2 regions of the Solibacillus sp. FSL W7-1324 genome follow, and region 1 is predicted to be linked to the other one. Evidence: riboswitches for the same ligand, from Rfam matches in the RefSeq annotation. Region 1 holds a riboswitch; the other holds the start of a gene.
The links. A riboswitch is a leader RNA that binds a small molecule or an ion and turns the genes downstream of it on or off. The one in region 1 is predicted to bind glycine.
Positions count from the first base shown of each region.

Region 2: another riboswitch for glycine. It lies ahead of gcvT (glycine cleavage system aminomethyltransferase GcvT); the one in region 1 lies ahead of MKY71_RS07790 (amino acid permease).

Region 1 covers NZ_JBBOYH010000001.1:1,614,201-1,621,762, reverse strand. Annotated here, with positions in the region: gene MKY71_RS07800 (sugar-phosphatase) at 1-785, shown strand, start outside; gene MKY71_RS07795 (MFS transporter) at 797-2,005, shown strand; gene MKY71_RS07790 (amino acid permease) at 2,464-3,801, opposite strand; glycine riboswitch at 4,051-4,130, opposite strand; gene MKY71_RS07785 (dehydrogenase) at 4,450-4,992, opposite strand; gene aspA (aspartate ammonia-lyase) at 5,206-6,624, shown strand; gene MKY71_RS07775 (DNA primase) at 6,674-6,976, opposite strand; gene MKY71_RS07770 (DUF771 domain-containing protein) at 6,993-7,562, opposite strand, start outside.
Region 2 covers NZ_JBBOYH010000001.1:2,228,431-2,235,992, reverse strand. Annotated here, with positions in the region: gene MKY71_RS11055 (helix-turn-helix transcriptional regulator) at 1-478, opposite strand, end outside; gene comGA (competence type IV pilus ATPase ComGA) at 663-1,679, shown strand; gene comGB (competence type IV pilus assembly protein ComGB) at 1,660-2,733, shown strand; gene comGC (competence type IV pilus major pilin ComGC) at 2,749-3,075, shown strand; gene MKY71_RS11035 (prepilin-type N-terminal cleavage/methylation domain-containing protein) at 3,078-3,566, shown strand; gene MKY71_RS11030 (type II secretion system protein) at 3,538-3,831, shown strand; gene comGF (competence type IV pilus minor pilin ComGF) at 3,828-4,283, shown strand; gene MKY71_RS11020 (shikimate kinase) at 4,588-5,100, shown strand; glycine riboswitch at 5,227-5,319, shown strand; glycine riboswitch at 5,323-5,431, shown strand; gene gcvT (glycine cleavage system aminomethyltransferase GcvT) at 5,594-6,703, shown strand; gene gcvPA (aminomethyl-transferring glycine dehydrogenase subunit GcvPA) at 6,828-7,562, shown strand, end outside.

The DNA.
Region 1 (7,562 bases):
TTCAGGAATTTGAGCAGTTGTCTATTAAAGAAGAGAACGATCAACTGTCACAATTTTTATCCAATGCTCATCCTTTTGAACTGGCTAACTACCATTATCATATCGCTTTTGCGAATCACCGAAGCTACAAGTTGCAAAAAGCGCTCGAACATATTGAAATGGCACAGCAGTTTTTCACCCACCAGTATAAACCGTTGTTTCAGCTGAAGCTTTACTCCATGAAGGGTGTAATTTTCAATGATGCACATCGATTCCAGGAAGCGCTAAAGGAGTTTGAAGCAGGGCTCAATCTGCTTGCGAATGTCCCTTCCATTCAAACACCGATGCAATGGAGCTCACTGCATAACAATATTGCGTATTGTTACGAATGCCAGGAAAACTTTACAGAAGCAGCCAAACATTATAAATCGGCAAATGACTATGATGAAGATTTGCATTCAGCCATTAACTGGATGCGCACATGCTTTGCGCAAAAGGATTTCGATCAGTTGCATATCCTGTTGAAACGCTATGAAGAACAGCAATTTATTGTACTTCATCATATTTATCAGCGCAGACTGCTAGCATATGCGGTTGAAGATGAGATTACGATCCGCGGCTTAAAATTGCTGGAGGAGGAAGCTTTTCCACATTTCAGCGAACAGCAGTATTATTCATTAACTCTGTTCTATGCTCCATTATGGGCAGGGTTTTACGAGCAGCTACACGCCTATAAACAGGCAAGCCACTGCTTTAAGCAGGCACTAGATGCAAGTGAAAAAATACGGCAGCGAATGAGCAGCTAGGGGGTTAGGATTTGGAGTTAAAAAAAGAGTATTTTTATTTGTGGTTCGGGTTTGGTGCTTCAAAACTGGGCAGTTGGATTTACTTGATCGCACTCAATCTATTAGTCTGGCATTTGACCGAGTCACCTGCTGCTGTCGCGGGCATCTATATTATTGGTCCGATTGCCCGCATTTTGTGCAGCTTTTTTGCCGGCTCGATCGTCGACAGAACGAATAAAAGGATGATCTTGATTGTTTGTGATGTTTTCCGCGCCGGGATTGTCTTTTTGATGCCGCTGCTTTCGGAAATTTGGCTTATTTACTGTTTGATCTTTTTGGCCAATATCGCCGTCTGTTTTGCAAATCCGAGCAGCACATTTATGATTACAAAACTTGTTTTACCAAATGATCGCCTGCGTTTTAACGCGATCAACAGCATGCTCGGTTCAGGGAGCTTTATGATCGGCCCTGCGCTAAGTGGTGCCATTATCGCCATGAGCAGTACTGCGACGGCGATGTGGGTGAATGGGTTTATGCTGTTGTTTAGCGCATTTATGATGTATCTACTGCCAAATCAGGAGATCAAGTCGTCCACCCAGTCAACTGTACTCACACTTTCTGTTATCCGAAATGATTTTATAATGGTATGGGCGTTTATCTCGCAACGAAAATCGCTGCTTAAATTTTTCGTTTTGTATTCAACAGCACTGATGATTTGTTTTTCCCTCGATTCACAGGAAATGTCGTTTTTAAAAGACTTTCATAAAGTGACGGATTCTGTATACGGCATCATTGTAGGAATAACAGGAATCGGTGCCATTGTCGGTGGCTATTTGGCTGCCCGATTCGTGAAAAAACTGTCGCTCGTCTCGTACATCGGCGTCGGGTTTACATGTACATTACTTTCCTACTTTATATTTTACTTTTCGTCGAATCTAATGATTGCGGTCGCTGCATTTATTCTACTCGGACTGTTCATGGCGTTCAGCAATGCAGGCTACGCGACATTTTACCAGCAAACAATCCCGACTGAAATAATGGGACGGTTCGGCAGTTCATTAGGATTGATTGAAAGCTTGATGCAAATCTCTTTAACCTTGATCATCGGGTTTTTGGCGGAAATCTACACAATTCAGCTGACAACAAGCATCTTCGCTTTGATTGGCGTTGTCATTGCATGTATCGTCTATTTCCATCTGTTGAATAACAAAACTTTATTGACAAAGGAGGAGCTCACTTGATTACTTATGGAACTATTGCGCCGGGTTGAACTTTTGTGCAGCGGGGAGAGGGGCCGGATTTTCTAATATATCCACAGAAGTTCCAATATAATTTTATTTGTTCTAATATATTGCCGATTTTCTAATATAAGTGCGGTTTGTTCTAATATGTGTCCAGGATGTTCAAATAAAGTATGTACTTCTTCTAATATCCTGTCTCGATTATCTAACAAACCGCACAAATGTTCTAATAAAATTCAGACACGGCTTCTTCTCGCCCATTTTACCCGCTAAAAAGACTGTCCTAGACCTCAAATTTAAGGATTTTCTAATGACCAGCCCGGTTCTTCTAATATCACTTAAATTTCTTCTAATAAACCACTCTATTGTTCTAATAAAATTCGCCCCCCCCGGAATGGAAATCAATTTCACAATGAAAAAAAGCATCTTTCTAAAAGAAAAATGCTTTTTTCGACTCTTTATTTCTTACGAATCTTATAAAGAACAAATAGCGCGATAAACCATAACGGTGTTAAGAGCAGTGAAGTTCTTGTAGACTCGGAAATGCCCATAATTATTAATAAAAACAAAAAGAATGCCAATATTAAATAGTTGATGAATGGTGTTAAAGGTGCTTTGAAAATTGAAGTTTTATGTAAATCCGGATGACGCTTTTTGTAAATAATATGCGAAATCAGAATAATGCTCCAAACCCAAATAAAACAAATCGCACTAATTGTTGTCACGATACTGAATGCATCGTCCGGCATCATATAGCTTAGCAGTGCACCGATTGAAACGACAACTGCAGAAAATAACAGACCATTTTGCGGCACCGCATTTTTGTTTAATTTACCGTAAGCTTTCGGTGCTTGTTTATTATTACTTAAACTGAACAGCATTCGGCTCGTTGAGAACATCCCGCTATTCCCTGCAGAAGCAGCTGATGTCAGTACAACAAAGTTAATTAACCCTGCAGCAATCGGGATCCCTACCAATGCGAAAACCTGAACGAACGGCGAGCTTGCTGCGCTTAATGTATCCCACGGATTGATTGTTAAAATGACGAATAATGCCCCTACATAAAACAGCAGTATTCGAACGGGAATTTTATTGATGGCAGATGGGATGTTCTTCGGCGGGTTTGCCGTTTCAGCAGCCGCTACCCCTACTAATTCAACCCCAACGAATGCAAAGACTACCATTTGGAACGCCATTAAAAATCCAAATGCCCCATTCGGGAATAATCCGCCATGCTCCCATAAATTCGATACAGCCACTTTGCCTGTATCTGTTTCAAAGCCAATGATCAATAACACAATACCTATCGCGATCAACGCCACAATTGTGATAATTTTAATCAACGCAAACCAAAATTCCAGCTCTCCGAACAGTTTGACTGTCAATAAGTTCAAAATAAGTAACACGACTAAACATGCAATAGCCGGTACCCATTGCGGGATATCGAACCAGTACTGCGTGTACATGCCGACAGCGATAATGTCCGCCATTGCCGTCATAATCCAGCAGAACCAGTAAGTCCAGCCGGTAATATAACCTGCCCAATCCCCTAAGTATTCAGTGGCGAACTCGGTAAATGAAGCATAGCCGCCTTTTGATAAAAGCAATTCGCCAAGTGCACGCATGACGAAAAATAGTGCGGTTCCAACGATTAAGTATGCAAAGATAATAGAAGGTCCTGCAAGTGAGATCGCTTTACCTGACCCTAAAAACAACCCCGTTCCGATTGTTCCTCCAATCGCGATTAACTGAACGTGGCGATTTTTCAGATCGCGCTTTAATTCTTGTTGTTCCAAAACGATTCCTCCAAAGGATAAGTATTTTGTCTGTTTACACAGCGCAAAATAATAAGTACATCATCGCGGTCCATCAAGTAAATTTTTCTGGAATTAAAACAGGGACTGATATTATGCCAGTCCCTGTGTCTAAGAATAATCGATTTCACCTCTGTAAAATCGCGTCCAGATTTCAAAAATCTGTGACATCTATCGAGTACCTTTCTATAAACAATGAATTTACATCCACTATTAAAGAAAAGCGTCTCTCATTACTCTTCTGTCCTTTTGCCTGAGATTGTGAACCCTTCGGCGACGCGGATTATCGCGCTCTCTCCAGAAACTGCTCCCGCCAGTAGTTTTATCCACGACGATCAACGCTTGATATGTATGCAATTAGTTGCCTATAGGTCCTTGGCATCTTCCAATTCCCTATAGTTCGCGTTCAATACTATTATTGTACGATAATTCATACTACCAATTTTTTGCCCGTCTTACAATGGAAGTTCGGAGCCGGTTATTATCTAAATAGCAATTTAACCTTATTCCCAACATAATGTTTTCTTCTTGCAGAAAAATCATGACGAAAAAAATATTACACCGAAAATTCAATATTTTCAGTGTAATATTATATAGAGGAATTGGTAGCCCTCGTATTACTGTATTTGTTTACTTCAATTTTTCCTGAACCGTTTTATCCTCTTCATAGATTGTTCGATTGATATCGATCAGCTTACCCTTTGTTGTGTCGGTTTTTTTCATTTTGACAACATACGTATTGTCCAAAGCTATTTCTGTGCAGGCGATGTCTTCCTCACTGCGAAGATCTTCCGGATAGTTTAACGTAATGACTAAAGTATCCCCATCTTTTTCGATTTTTTCAATTTCTCTTCCACAACCATCCGAATACCCTGTGACAAACAGTACTTCCTCTGATTCAAAATCGACAGGTGGAACGGATTCAAAGCCAAAAATATCGGCCCAAGTCGTATACAGCTTTTCATCCTGGACAATTGAAATACTCGTACCTACCTCAGGAGGTATCGTATCTAAATGAAACAGTAATTCATAATCTACTTTATTTTCATCATTTTCTTTCTGTACAGGTTCGGTTGGATCGGATGATGTTTCATTTTCATTTTCTTTTGTATTACATGCCGCTAGAACTAAGATCATTCCAATGACCAGCATATAACTTAACCATCTCTTCATTGACATTCACCTCATCCCTTTCCTAATTAGTCGTATAAAAAGTAAAAAAGTTTCGAAATTTCCCTCATTATATTTGTTAATATTGGTTAATTTAAACTTACGTGAGAACGTTAAATAAACTAATAATTCAGCAAGTAAGCTTTTATTATAATATGGCGTATAATGTAGTTGTTTATCCAACTATTACACCATTCTCTTGGAGGGTTTGTACAAATGAGTACACGTATTGAAAAAGACTTTTTAGGCACATTAGAAATTCCAAAGGACGTTTATTACGGCGTTCAAACAACTCGTGCATTAGAAAATTTCCCGATTACTAAAATGACAATGCACCCTGAATTAATTCGTGCATTTGCCATCGTAAAGAAAAGTTCAGCACTTGCAAATGCTGCTATCGGCAAATTGGATCCAGTAATTGCTAATGCAATTGCACAAGCATCAGATGATATCATTTCAGGACTATTACATGACCAGTTCGTTGTAGATCCAATTCAGGGCGGAGCAGGTACTTCCATGAACATGAATACCAATGAAGTAATCGCTAACCGGGCACTTGAAATTTTAGGGGAAGAAAAAGGTACTTATTCAATCATTAGTCCTAACAGCCATGTCAATATGGCGCAATCAACAAACGATGCATTCCCATCAGCTATCCACATTGCAACAGTTTCTACATTAAATAATTTAATTATGGCAATGGAAATGATGCGCGATAGCTTCATCAGAAAATCAGTAGAATTCGATTCAATCGTTAAAATGGGTCGTACGCATTTACAGGATGCTGTACCAGTACGTTTAGGCCAGGAATTCGGTGCCTATGCTGCCGTTGTTTCTCGTGATATCGCCCGAATCAAAAAAGCGCAGCAAACAATGCTGCAAATCAATATCGGTGCAACTGCAATCGGGACAGGCCTGAATGCGGACCCTGAATATATGAAAATGGCAGTAGAAAACATCGCGACTTATAGTGGTTTCCCGTTCATTAAAGTAGACAATTTAATCGATGGTACACAAAACACCGATACGTATGCTGAAGTATCATCCATGCTAAAAATCGCCATGATGAATATGTCGAAAATCTGTAATGACTTACGCTTAATGGCATCAGGTCCAAAAGCCGGTTTCGCAGAAATCCGCTTACCGGAACGTCAACCAGGTTCTTCAATTATGCCAGGTAAAGTAAATCCGGTTATGCCGGAAGTTATCAACCAAATCGCGTTCCAAGTAATTGGTAACGATGTAACGATTTCACTTGCTTCAGAAGCAGGACAATTTGAGCTGAATGTAATGGAGCCAGTTCTCGTATTTAATCTGCTACAGTCAATTGAAATTATGACAAACGGCTTCACAGTATTTACAAAATACTGCCTGGATCATATTGAAGCAAATGAAGCGCGTCTGCATGATTTTGTAGAGCGTTCAATCGGTGTTATTACAGCACTTGCGCCGCACCTTGGCTATGAACGTTCAAGCCAAATTGCACGCGAAGCACTGCATAGCGGTAAATCTGTACGCGAACTTTGCTTAATGTACAACTATTTCACACTTGAGCAGCTCGATATTATTTTAAATCCATTCGAATTAACGCAACCAGGTATTGCTGGTGAACGTGCATTTGAAAAACAACAATAACATGTAAAACGAAAGCTCCGCCGAAATATTTCCGGCGGAGCTTTTTTCTTTACGTATAGAGCACTTCTTTTGCGAGTGAGATTGCACGCTTACTAACTTCCAATTTGTCGCCGTCCGCGTTCAGTTTCACAACACCATTTGGCTCATCAAAAATGGATTTCAGCTGTGCTTTCGGTTTGACTCCAACCATTACTGGTCCTCTTTCGGCCTCATCAGTTCGCAGCTTTTCCTGCTCTCGTGCGACACTTTGTTCTTCACCGATTTTCGGGAAGGCTGTAGTTTGTTGCTGTAAATTTCGGGGACGTGTCTGATTATTTAAACTTGAACTCCCTGTGCCAACAGATCGAATCATAAAGATCCTCCTTCATCTATCTTTTCTTACTTTTTCGTATATCAATATCCGCGTATATTTCGACTTCCTGTAGTGCCTGATTCGCTAGCTGATCCGCCTCACCATTTAGTTTGCGGTCGATATATTGATACTCCGGTCGGAGCCCAATCTTTTGCAACTTCGCATCGATTTTATCCGCCCATGTGGAGAGAACGCTATCGGTTACTGCCCATTCACCGTTCATTTCATTAATGACGACTTGGGAATCGCCGTAAATCTTAATTTTTTGATGATGGACACCCATTTCTTCAAGCTGTTCAACTGCAAGATTTAATGCTGCATATTCCGCTTCATTGTTTGATGTCAAATACTCCGCCAGCTGGTTCGTCCGCAAGCGATAGTTTTTCCCATTCTGTTTATAATAGACGACAATTCCTAAACCGGCCAGCTTTTCTTCTCTATTAAATCCGCCATCAAAGTACACTTCGACTTCGCTAGGTTCTGTTTCAAGAGATTTCAAATATTTTTTCAGCTCTTTCAATGTCCATGTACTGTCATGTTCATCTGTCATCACTATATTTTTTGTACGTCCTGTATTTTCCATATC
Region 2 (7,562 bases), 610 kb from region 1:
CAGGAATATAACCGATTAATGTGGCACTTTTCGTAATCATGGCCAATTTCTCGTCAAAAGTAAATGGAGATTTTCGTTTTATAGACTTCATTTGTTCAAGCATCGATTGTTTTCCGTCGCGGTAGCTGATTTCCTGTGCTTTGCTCAACGCTGCTTCACCAAGTTCTTGAATCAGTTCAAGTGACCATTTAATTAATGAAGATGTATCACGTCTAGGGATGCTTAAATTGATTCCTTCCTGTTTTGCTTTATATACTCTACCAGGTCGTCCGCCTTTTCCGGTTTTTAAATGTTCGGAGGAAATAGCGCCAATTTCTGCAAGTTTCGTTAAATGCAGACGTGCTACATTGGAATGGATTTTAAATTGCTCTGCAATATCCTGAACGGATAAAAATTGCTTTTGCTGCAACATAAACTCATAAATTGAAAACCTGGTTTCATCTGCAAAAGTGCTGGAAATTTTAATCGGATGTATCATAAGTAGACCCCCAATACGGTAAAAATTTAAAAAATGCTAACTTTATTATTATTCTACATGAAATATTAGCAAATTTGTTAATATTGAAAGAAAATTCCTATTAAAAAGAAATTTTATCTGTTTTTATAGGAAAGAGTGGACATTCCATTTATAATGGAGTCACATCTAACGAATTGGTGAAGGGGTGATTACCATAAAACAATTATCGATCATTGAACAAAAATGTTTGGAGCTTTTATCTAAGGCCGCACAACTTCATGTTACAGACATCCATTTACTCCCTAGAGAAGGGTGCTATGATCTGTTGATGAGAAAATACGGTCGCTTTGAAAAGGAGGATGAACTCCCTACAGAGCTTGCTACCCGAATGATTTCCTATTTTAAATTTCTTTCTTCGCTTGATATTAGTGAAAAGCGAAAGCCTCAAAGCGGTTCCTTCCAAAAATTTATCGACCAGTCGATGTATGCCTTCCGGATTTCCACATTACCTTCCAGCTTCTTTAAAGAAAGTTTAGCAGTTCGAATATTACGACAGAACTACACCGTCCCGCTGCAAACATTATGTCACTTTCGGGAAAGTGTTGAACAGTTGTATAGACTGGCCAGACTGGAAAGCGGGTTAATATTACTTAGCGGTGCGACGGGAACCGGTAAAACGACCACGTTATATTCATTGCTCCACTATTGTTCACAGCATTTATCTCGACACGTCATTTCTTTGGAAGATCCAGTAGAAAGCAGGCAAGAGCAGCTGTTGCAAATTCAAGTGAATGAGCGAGCCGGAATGACATATTCGGCAGGTTTAAAAGCAATTTTGAGACATTCGCCTGAAGTGATAATGCTCGGGGAAATCCGGGACAGGGAAACAGCAAAGGTTGCCATAGAGGCGGCATTTTCCGGACACCTTGTTATTTCAACGATTCATGCAAAGGATACGGTGAACTGTATTTACCGGCTTCATGATTTGTCGGTTTCATTTGAAGAAATGCGGCAGATGCTAAGAGCGGTTGTTTCGCAGCGTCTAATCCAGACAGAGGAAAACGGTTATAAAGCTATTTTTGAATTTTTAACCGATGAACAATTGGAGCTTGCCTTTGAATCGATTATTCAGGAAAAATACTTTACATTACCTTATGAGCAAACATTGGCAGGTCAAATTGCAAAGCTTCAAGGAGACTACTATGAATACACCACTCCTTAAAAGGGCCACATCTGTTACTTTATTAAAAAAACCTGCCATAAAATCCTCGGAGCTCCCTACATTACTCCAACGAATTTCCACACTGTTAAATGAAGGTTATACATTTGGTCATAGTATCGAAATGCTGTTGCCCTATCATATAAAACAATATGAACCTGTCCAACAGGAAATATCATCAATATTGCGTGGTGGTGGCAGTGCAACGCAAGTTTTCCAGCTGCTTCGTCTAGATAGACAATATTTAGTCTCAATTGAGTTGGCAGAAGTGACGGGTAAGTTGAGCGAAGCAATTGCTCTTGTTGCAAAACAGCTCGTTTTCCAACAGCAGGCGAAAACAAAACTATTAAAAATAATATCGTATCCGCTCATTTTATTTTCATTTTTAATCGTATTATTTATCGGCTTCCGAACGTATTTTCTTCCTAACATGTCCACTGTTATTACATCCCGTGTTCATAGCGAATCGTCCGCGAGCATTCAGTGGTCGACGTTTTTCCTCCATATGCCGGACTACATTATAGCAGTCGGCATCGTTCTAAGTATTGTACTCTCCTTGGTAGTTTACCAAATTCGAAAAAAACGAATTGATCTCCAGCTTCATCTTCTGTTTAGAATCCCGTTAATCGGACTTTTTTGGCGCCTGTTTCTGACAAGGCAGTTTGCCCGCCATTTAGGAAATCTGCTATTAGCGGGGTTCTCGCTTCAAAAGGCATTCGACCATTTAAAAACACAGCAGCACCAGAAACAGATTGCCTATATTGCCGGTACCCTCCAAGAACGCATTCTTATTGGCGATTCATTGGAGCGGGCAGTGGAAATTGTCGGCTTTTTCTATCCGAAATTTGAACATTTTATAGCACATGGTGAAGCGAGCGGTTTGCTGGGACGGGAGCTGATTTTATATTGTGAACTTTTGGATGAAAAGCTTCAGAAAATTATTGAACGAATGCTGGCGATTATTCAGCCCCTGCTTTTTGTGATTATTGCCATTTGTGTCATTGCTGCGTATTTAAGTATTTTAATCCCGATGTATGATGTTATTGATTTTATATAAGAAGAGGTGGAACAGATGAAAAATGAAAAAGGATTTACATTAGTTGAAATGCTTGTGGTCTTATTGATTATCTCTGTTTTGATACTCGTAACTATTCCAAATATATCCAAACACTTCACATCGATCGATGAAAAAGGTTGTGATGCCTATATACTGATGCTTCAAGGACAAGTCGAGGCGTATAAGCTTCATAATAATGAATATCCCGCTTCAGTCTCAGATTTAATTACGAAGGGTTATATTATGAAAAAAGAAAATGAAGAGGATAAGGATTTGAAATGTCCGGATAATACGAAAATCGATATTGTAGAGGGTAAAGTTGTATTGGTAAAAGGAACGTAGTGATGAAGCAGAAAATTAAATCAGCTGTAACGGATGAAAAAGGTTTTACATTAATGGAAATGCTTATTGTTCTCTTTATTTTTTTAGTAATCAGTTCAATGATTCTCTATTTTTCACAAAAACCGTTGATGGTCTACACAGAAAAGCAGGTGATGGACCAAAATGAGATGTTAATTCGCATGACACAATTATTATCCATTGAGAAAGGAACACCTCATAGTTTTGAAATTCTTAACTGTCAGTGGATTCGAATAAAGGAGCGCAATACTGCTGACATTGTTTATGATCAGAAAATAGCGCGGCCTATCGATATGTTTTTATCTACACCTTATAACCGGCTCATATTCAATACCCAGGGGAACGTCCAGGCGTTTGGTCGTCTTACGTATCACTTTGAGGATACAAGCTATCAGTACTCCGTCAATATCGGGAAAGCGAGAATTTTTGAAAAGGAGGTTTTTCATGAGCCAGGAAGGACTAACACTTGTTGAAACACTGTTAGCGGTCGTCATTTTATTTTTCCTTTCGTTGACAATCATTCCGCTCACATTTAATATGAAACAGCAAATTGCCATTCAAAAAGTTCAAACACATGCAGCGGAAGCAGCTTTTATAGGAGCGATGAAATATAAACGGTATGGACAAACATCCGGGATGCAGCAAATTGACGATGTACAGTTTCAATGGCATTATGACGGGCGCCAAGTATGTGTGCATTATGATCTTAATAATAAGAATGAGGAACTGTGTGTATGAGGGAGAGGCGAATATTAAATGAGCGGGGTTTTACATTACTGGAGAGCTTATTTCAGTTAACCGTGTTTGTACTTTTTAGTTCGATTACCCTGCTAATTCTTTTATGGGTTCGGGATCTTCGACAGATTGAAATGATGAAAGATGAAGTGAACTGGGAATTGTTCGTATATGATCTTCATCAATACAATATGAATTCCGCATCCGGTAAAGTGCTCAGTTCGAGTATGCTGCAACTTGAAATATTAAATGATCCCGAGGAACGGTTATTTGTCTTCGATAAATCTGCAGAGCATTTACGTAAAAGGTCGAATAAAGGAGGAAATGAAATTATGCTGCCTTTTGTTGAGAACTGGGAGCTTGCGATTATCGGAAATGAATTGAACATGAAGGTAGTGATGAAAGATGGAACAAAACGAGAAAGGGACCTCGTATTACCATTACCTCCAAAATGACAAAGGTACACTATTTCTCTTGGCAGTATTTTTATTATTCATCGTTTCCGGAGCTGCCGTTTTCTATACAAATGCATATTTTGCGCAAATAAAAGTATATAATTCATTGGAATCTATTTACGTTCGTGCTACGATAAATATACTAAATTTACCTTAAAGTTCGACTTCTTTTTGCAAAGTCGAAAAAATGTCACATTATGCGATATGATTGACAAAAACAATTGGATGAACAACGCAAAATGAGAACGATAAAGGTGAAGGTGTAATGAATTAAGTAGTCCGTAATTAGAAGAAGGTGAACAGCATGCGTAAAATTTATTTAGTTGGATTTATGGGGTGCGGAAAAAGTGCGATAGGCAGACGTTTAAGTTTTTTCTTGAAAATGCCGTATTACGATATGGATCATGAAATTGTAAGACAGCAGGGTATGACGATCCCAGAAATTTTCGAGAAATACGGCGAAGCACACTTCCGAAAAATCGAGACGGAATTTTTAAAGAATTTCCGTGATGAAGCATGCATTATCGCTACAGGCGGTGGGGTAGCCGTGAATGAAGAAAACAGGAGAATTATGCGCCAAACAGGGCTTGTATTTTTTCTGGATGCAAAATTTGAAGATATTTATAAGCGTATTCGGAATGATAAGAACCGTCCCATTGTTCAATCGACAACGGAGCAAGAATTGGAAAACCTGTATCACCAACGAAGAAAGAGTTATCGACTAGCTGGTCATATACAAGTACTGACAGCCGGGAGAACATTAAGACAGATTGTTGAGTACATCGGCTTTCAAGTAAAACGTCTTAAAGGCGAATGATATATCAATATTGATTTTTAATGTTCGTGTTTTGAATAAAATTAAAAAAAGATTGCGTTTGCATTATATTCAATGTTAGGATATTGCTAAGAAGAGCAATAACATGAAGTAAATAATCTAACGCGGATGATGGTACGGGGAGAGAACGTGATGTCACGTCGCCGAAGGAGCAAATAGCGATGCTATGAATCTCTCAGGCAAAAAGACTCGTATTGGACGCAACTCTGGAGAGTGCTGTAATAGCAAATGTTGCAAACAGCCACCAAAGGGGAAAGCCTGTATTGTGATAGTGGATCAAATTCAGGTGTAACTTTCAGGTGCAAGGACAGAGAATCTCGGTAAAGGGGATTCGTCTGTCTTTTTTTTATGGAGAAATCAGCTCTGAAATATTCTGATGATTCTAATAAAAAGATAGATTTACATTTCAATCGTGTAATGTTGCTTCCCCTTTGCAAGATAAAACGAACCTACATAACTAAAGGAGGAAATGAACATGACAAATGAAGTAATGCTAAAGCGCACACCACTTTTTGACGAATACGCAAAGTATGGTGGGAAAACAGTTGATTTTGGCGGCTGGGAATTACCGGTACAATTTTCTTCAATTAAAGAGGAGCATGATGCGGTACGTAACCGTGCAGGGCTTTTTGATGTATCCCATATGGGAGAAATTATCGTAGAAGGTCCGGATGCACTTGCTTATTTACAAAAGATGCTATCTAACGATATTTCCAAGATTGCAGTTGGCGGTGCCCAATATAGTGCCCTTTGCTACGAAGATGGCGGTGTTGTGGACGATTTACTGACATACCGTTTGGAAGAGAACCGTTATCTTCTTTGTGTAAATGCAGCAAATATTGAAAAGGACTTCGAATGGTTACAGCAGCATGTTGAAGAGAATGTCAAAGTGACAAATCTGTCAAATGACTATGCTCAAATCGCCCTGCAAGGACCATTATCTCAAGAAGTGCTCCAAACATTAACAGCAACAGACTTATCGGGAATCAAATATTTTAAATTCCAGGATAATGTGGATGTAGCAGGTCATTCGGTTCTTGTGTCCCGCTCTGGTTATACAGGGGAAGACGGATTCGAAATCTACGGTGCACCAGCAGCGATTGTTGATCTTTGGAACAAAATTTTGGAAGCAGGAAAAGACAAAGGGGTAGTAGCTGCCGGTTTAGGGGCACGTGATACACTTCGTTTTGAAGCTTGCCTGCCATTATATGGCCAAGAAATTTCAAAAGACATTTCACCACTGGAAGCGGGCATTGGCTTTGCAGTAAAATTGGCGAAAGATCCGCAATTTATTGGTCAGCAAGCATTAATTGACCAAAAAGAAAATGGCCTGACACGTAAATCTGTAGGTATCGAAATGATTGATAAAGGTATTCCTCGTCACGGCTATAAAGTATTTAAGGATGGCGAAGAGATCGGCTTTGTAACTACAGGAACTCAGTCACCAATGACAAAGCGCAATATCGGTTTAGCTTTAATTGACGCAAAATTCACAGAAGTTGGAACTGAACTAGAAATCGAAGTACGAAAAAATAGAGCAAAAGCTGTGGTGGTAGAAACGCCATTTTACAAGCGTGCAAAATAAAGGAGAACTTCAATCCGCGGGGATTCTCCCCCTTGATTGATAGTTGAACCAATCTCCTGCATTTCGAGGAAGATAAATAACTACCCGTGATTGCGGGATAAAACTTTTGAAAAGAGGGTTAACAATGAAACATCGTTATTTACCAATGACGGAACAAGATAAACAAGAAATGTTAGACCGTATCGGGGTTGCGACAATTGATGAGCTTTTCGAGGATATTCCTGAGAAAGTTCGCTTCCAAGGAAGCTACAATATTAAGCCTGCGAAGTCAGAAGCCGCTTTAATGAAGGAACTTGCACAACTTGCAGCAAAAAATAAAGATACAGCGAGCAATGTTTCGTTTTTAGGTGCAGGTGTCTACAATCACTATAAACCGGTAATTGTTGATCACGTGATTTCACGTTCGGAGTTCTATACAGCATACACACCATACCAGCCGGAAATTTCTCAAGGTGAACTTCAAGCAATTTTTGAGTTCCAGACGATGATCGCAGAACTGACAGGCATGGATATTGCAAACTCTTCTATGTATGATGGCGGTACGGCATTGGCAGAAGCAGGTATGCTTGCTGCAGGACATACACGTCGCGGTAAATTACTTGTTTCAGGAGCTGTTCATCCGGAATATCAAGATGTTGTAAAAATGTATGCGACAGGACAATCAATTGAAGTCGTGACAATTCCGACAAAAGACGGTGTGACAGATATCGAAGCACTTAAAGGCCTTATTGATGATCAAACAGCCGGTGTAATCGTTCAATATCCGAACTTCTTTGGTCAAGTTGAAAATCTGCAGCCGCTTGCTGATATTACACATGATGCAAAAGGATTGTTTATCGTATCTGCTAACCCGTTAGCT